Lacticaseibacillus paracasei subsp. paracasei: one gene and its partner. Each later gene encodes a partner of the first gene's protein in a complex. Links are inferred from orthologs where the notes say so. Each region holds a gene or a part of one and is shown in the gene's direction. Other genes may lie near its edges.

Region 1 (2,695 bases):
AGAAGTTGTCATTGCCGGGGTCGAAAAAGCTAGAGATGCCAACAAAGAATTGACATTTCTTTTGTACGGGGATGAAGCAAAAATTAAACCGCTTATTCATCATGATGAACGGTTAACAATCATTCATACTCCGGAAAAAATTAACAGCGACGATGAACCCGTTCGTGCTATCCGCCGCAAAAAACAGGCTTCCATGGTCTTAGCCGCTCAAGCCGTTAAACAAGGCGAGGCAGACGCGATGGTTTCACTCGGCTCAACTGGAGCTTTGTTGGCGGCAGGCTTGTTTATTATCGGCCGCATTCGTGCCATTGAACGCCCCGGTTTGTTACCAACCTTGCCGACAGTTGACGGCAAAGGCTTTGTGATGCTGGACGTCGGTGCCAACGCTGAAAATCGTCCGTATCATCTGTTACAATATGCCATCATGGGCAGTTACTATGCTAAAGATGTTCGCAACGTTGAAAATCCACGAGTTGGTTTGCTGAACAATGGCACTGAAGCCAACAAAGGCGACAAAATGCATCAAGAGGCTCATGATTTATTAGCCGCGGCTCCGGGGATTAATTTTGTTGGTAACGTTGAGTCTAGTGATATCCTAAACGGTCCTGCCGATGTTGTGGTGACGGACGGTTTCACCGGTAACGCAACGCTCAAGGCAATTGAAGGCACTGTGCGTACGGTCATGCACATGCTGAAGGGAGCCATCTATGAAGGGGGCCTTTCCGGCAAATTAGGCGGTTTGTTCCTGAAGGGTAATCTCAAGTCGATGGCCTCAACCTTTGATATTTCGTCATACGGCGGCGCGGTCTTGCTGGGGCTCAAAGCACCTTTAATCAAGGCTCATGGTGCGGCAGATGCAGAGACCGTTTATTATACTTTGCTGCAAACCGCCAAAATGGTTCAAAATGGCACCGTTACGAAAGTTGCCGATTATTTTGATGCCCATCCAGAAGTTGCCGAAGCGAAAACCGCTGAGAAAGCGTAGACATTCCAGTGGCAAACAAGTACACTAAATTGGCAGATGAATGGAGGAGCAACATGAGTGAAGACGAAATTTATCAAAAAATTGCCGGCCTAATTCAGGACCATTTTCAACTGAGTCCCGATAAAATCAGCCCGACACTTAACTTTCAAAAGGATCTTGATGCGGATTCAATTGACATCGTTGAATTTGTTTTAGAGTTAGAAGATGCCTTCGGAGCAGAAATCCCCGATGACGACGCCGAAAACATCAAAACAGTTCAAGATGCCGTTGATTACATCAACGCCCATCAGAAGTGACAAAAAGCCGACCAGAGATGGACGGCTTTTTTTAAGAGTTTGCTTGGCTAGAAACCATCGTGTAATAGACCTTGATCTGGAGCGTGATGAGCGCACTTGGGCACTGTCCCTGAGACGCTGACGGATAAGGCCTTGGGGATGGCGTTTGTCTTTCAGCGAACCGAAGATGTTGGCCACAGATAAGAAGTTGCAACGTTCGACACATCAAAAGATTATTCTTTTCGAAATATTCGCTGCTACGAACTCATTGAGCGCCCACAGTTCGCTAAATTTCGGCGACCAGGGCCCAAAATGATGCCATCAAATTTTCGCTTTTGACATGGCAAAACAGCTTTAGAACGCATTTTTCGCTTGCATAACCGCTATAATTTCTTTATACTTAGAGACAATTATTTCAAAAATCTCATCTTGTTTTAATCTTGCGTCGAGGACGCAAAGGAGGAGTTCGCTTGGATAAACCTGAAGATTTGCTGCTGGATGTGCAACATCTGCACACGGGATTCAGACTCGGAGACGACTATTATGATGCGGTCGATGATGTCAGCATCACGTTACGAAAAGATGAGATCTTAGCTATTGTTGGCGAATCGGGTTCTGGTAAAAGTACTTTGGCAACCAGTATTATCGGCCTTCATGATCCGCGCAATACGAAGGTCACTGGCGATATTTTGTACAACAATCTTAATCTTGTTGGCTTGAATGAGGCCCTTTTTGACCGAATTCGTGGCAAAGATATTGGCATGATCTTTCAAGATCCATTGGCTGCTTTGAACCCATTGATGCGGATTGGTGAGCAGATTGAAGAAACACTGGTCTATCACACTAAGATGAACAAAGAAGAGCGTGAAAGTCGCGTCTTGGAATTACTGAACCAAGTTGGTATTCCCAACCCTGAGCGAACGGCACGTTCATATCCGCACGAATTGTCAGGCGGTATGCGGCAGCGGATTGTGATTGCCATTGCGATTGCCTGCAAACCACCGATTATCATCGCTGACGAACCAACAACTGCTTTGGATGTGACGATTCAGGCCCAAATCCTGGATCTGTTGGAAGACATCCAACGGGAAATGCATTCTGGCATTATTTTAATTACGCATGATCTTGGTGTTGTTGCTGAAACGGCCGATCGTGTGGCAGTTATGTATGCGGGCCAAATTGTTGAAAGTGGTTCGGTAATGGATGTTTTCAAGCATCCAACGCACCCATACACGCGCAGTTTACTTCGCTCCATGCCACAGACAGATTCAGATGACGACGAATTACATGTCATTCAAGGCGTTGTGCCATCATTGAAGAATATGCAGATAGAAGGTTGTCGGTTTGCGGCTCGGATTCCTTGGATTCCTGCATCAGCCCATGAAGAGCATCCGATCATGCACGAAGTTGGCCCTGATCACTTTGTTCAGTGTAC
Region 2 (3,009 bases), 540 kb from region 1 along the record:
CCAGTGCTTAGCAAAATGATTAAGCGCATTGATCGCAGTATGACCACACACTTGATCAGTAACGCAGCGAGCCTCAATGCAGTCATTGACTTGAATAACGGAGTGAAGGCAGATTGAAATTAACTGATAAAACCGCGATCATCACTGGTGCTTCACGAGGCATCGGCGAAGCGATCGCCCGAAACTTTGCTGAAGCGGGCGCAAATCTTGTTTTAAACGCTCGCCACGAATTTCCCACTGAGTTGATCAAAGAGCTTGAAGCCTTTGGTCATGGCGTCGTCACTGTCCTTGGCAATGTTGACGATCCAGCAACCGGTCAGCAGCTGGTGGCAACCGCTCTGGACAAGTTTGGCAGTGCCGATATTTTAGTCAACAATGCTGGGATCACCAGTGACATGTTGGCCATGCGGATGAAACCGGAAGATTTTGCCCGGGTTGTCAGCGTCAACTTAGATGGGACTTTCTATGTGAGTCAGCCAGTATTCAAAAAAATGCTGAAGGCACGCACTGGTGTCATTATCAATCTTGCCAGTGTAGTGGGGTTGACCGGGAACATCGGTCAAGCCAATTATGCAGCTAGTAAAGCGGGCATCATTGGTCTGACCAAAACATTAGCACGAGAAGGTGCCATGCGTGGCGTGCGAGTCAATGCGATCGCACCTGGCATGGTTGCTACCGATATGACCGCAGCGCTGAGTCAGGCTAGTCAGGATCAGATTTTGGCGGAGATTCCGTTAAAGCGATTCGGTCAACCTGAGGAAATTGCGCATGCGGCCCGTTTTCTGGTCGAAAATGCCTACATAACCGGGCAAACATTAACTGTTGCTGGTGGATTAGGCTAAGTACATGAACGGAGGAATGACATTGCAACGAGTAGTCGTAACCGGAATGGGTACTGTGAATCCGCTGGGTCATTCAGTTGCCGAAACAGTGGCAACGATGGATGCTGGCAAGATTGGTATTCGGCCAATCACTAAGTTTGATGCCGAGAAGACCGGGATCACAGTCGCTGGTGAGGTCGAAGGTTTTAAACCTGAAGTGCGAATGGAAAAACGGCTGAGCAAACGGCTGGATCTTTTCACGCAATATGGCCTTTACAGTGCAATCGAGGCATATGAACAGTCAGGTTTAACTAAAGATGATGTTGATTCTGAACGAATGGCTGTCATTTTTGGCTCAGGTATTGGTGGCTTGACAACCATTCAGGAACAAGTCACAAAAATGAATGCCAAAGGTCCTGATCGGGTAAGTCCACTGTTTGTGCCTGAAGCGATTAGCAACATGGTCGCCGGGACAATTTCTCAGTACTTTGGCGCGCACGGACCGAGCTATGTTGTTGTGACTGCGTGTGCTTCAGCCACGAATGCCATTGGCGAAGCAGCCATGCGGATTCAAAGTGGTAAAGCCGATGTTGTGATTACAGGTGGTGCCGAGGCTTCTGTTAACGAAATCGGTATTGCTGGTTTTGCAGCCCTGTCTGCCTTATCCAAGGCTGCCGATCCGGCCAAAGCAAGTTTGCCATTTGCGGCTGATCGCAGCGGTTTTGTCCTCGGCGAAGGTGGCGGTGCGATTATCTTGGAAAGCCTCGAACATGCGCAGCAACGGGGTGCCAACATTTTAGGCGAAGTTGTTGGTTATGGTGCTACGAGCGACGCTTATCATATGACGGCGCCTGATCCAAGCGGCCATCAAGCGGCACGGGCAATGGAACTGGCGATTGAAGAAGCTGGGATTGCGCCAAGTGATGTCGGCTATATCAATGCACATGGCACGGCGACCAAGGCTAATGATGCCATGGAAAGCAAGGCGATCCACGATCTTTTCGGCGACGATGTTTTGGTGAGTTCCACCAAGGCTTTGACTGGTCATTTACTGGGTGCGGCTGGTGCGATTGAAGCGATCATGACGATTAGTGCGTTGCACGAAGGTAAATTGCCGATCAATGTCGGTGATGCTGAGCAAGATCCTGAATGCCCAGTCACCTTGGTGGATGCCGCTAATCGCGATGTCGAAGTTGACTATGCACTTAGCAATTCCTTTGGTTTCGGCGGGCATAATGCGGTCTTGGCCTTCAAAAGGTGGTGAGCATCATGGACACCGAAATGATTGAAGTCCTGATCAAACAGTTGGAGCAAAGTTCTTTGCATGAATTAGAGCTGACGCTTGGCAACGATTCTTTGCATCTGGTCAAAGCAAGTGCGGCTCCGGCGCCAATTGTTAATACTCAGGCAACAGTGCCTAGTCAACCGGTAACCCCGGAAACGGCGGTGCCAGCTGAACCAGAAGCTCCGACAGGCACCGCGATTAAGGCGCCATTGGTCGGTATTGTCTATCTTTCCCCTAAACCTGACGCTGATCCGTACTTTGAAGTCGGCGCGCACGTTAACAAAGGCGATGTGGTCTGTATCATTGAATCGATGAAAATGATGAACGAAATCAAAAGCACCGTCAGCGGCACACTCAAGGCGATTAACGTCGACAATGAAAGCCTCGTTGAATATGATCAGGCATTAGTCACAATTGAAGAAGACAGAGCGTGAGTAGGAGCGCTTAGAAATCGGTGTGTACGCGGGTCTGAACCTGATGGCATTGCGTTCAGGGCTCTTATACGTAGGTTTCTAGGCTGGAGAACGCGTTTAAAAGGAGGGCATTATGCTCGAAACCAAGAAAACACTTGAAGCACAAGAAATTCAGGCCATTTTGCCGCATCGCTATCCGATGTTAATGGTCGACCGGGTCTTGGATCTTAAGCCCGGTGAATCCGTAGTGGCACAAAAGAATGTTTCAATTAACGAACAGATTTTTCAGGGACACTTTCCTGGTAATCCAATTTTCCCTGGTGTGTTGCAGATTGAAGCCATGGCGCAGGCTGGCGCGATTGCATTGCTTTCGATGCCGGACTTCAAAGGAAAGACAGCCTACCTTGGCGGCATTAAGAAGGCCAAGTTCCGCCACATGGTGCGTCCAGGCGACGTGCTGCGGATTGAAGTGACCTTGGAGAAACTGATT

Evidence for each region.
Region 2: the proteins of acpP (region 1) and fabF are in contact, whole or in part, in a solved structure (PDB 6OKG), measured with the Escherichia coli proteins. The link is inferred for Lacticaseibacillus paracasei subsp. paracasei from one-to-one orthologs.

What each region holds. Positions count from the first base shown.
Region 1 is NZ_AP012541.1:1,621,457-1,624,151, reverse strand. The notes cover bases 3-2,659. They hold acpP (acyl carrier protein), read left to right. Parts: upstream 3-1,038; coding sequence 1,039-1,281; downstream 1,282-2,659. Other genes in these bases: LBPC_RS07950 (ABC transporter ATP-binding protein), read left to right, coding at 1,731-2,659; plsX (phosphate acyltransferase PlsX), read left to right, coding at 3-985. Also shown: more of plsX, read left to right, coding at 1-2; more of LBPC_RS07950, read left to right, coding at 2,660-2,695. UniProt on the Escherichia coli protein: Carrier of the growing fatty acid chain in fatty acid biosynthesis.
Region 2 is NZ_AP012541.1:2,156,629-2,159,637, reverse strand. The notes cover bases 4-2,974. They hold fabF (beta-ketoacyl-ACP synthase II), read left to right. Parts: upstream 4-864; coding sequence 865-2,085; downstream 2,086-2,974. Other genes in these bases: fabZ (3-hydroxyacyl-ACP dehydratase FabZ), read left to right, coding at 2,653-2,974; accB (acetyl-CoA carboxylase biotin carboxyl carrier protein), read left to right, coding at 2,091-2,540; fabG (3-oxoacyl-ACP reductase FabG), read left to right, coding at 114-842; LBPC_RS10620 (ACP S-malonyltransferase), read left to right, coding at 4-117. Outside these bases: more of LBPC_RS10620, read left to right, coding at 1-3; more of fabZ, read left to right, coding at 2,975-3,009. UniProt on the Escherichia coli protein: Involved in the type II fatty acid elongation cycle. Catalyzes the elongation of a wide range of acyl-ACP by the addition of two carbons from malonyl-ACP to an acyl acceptor.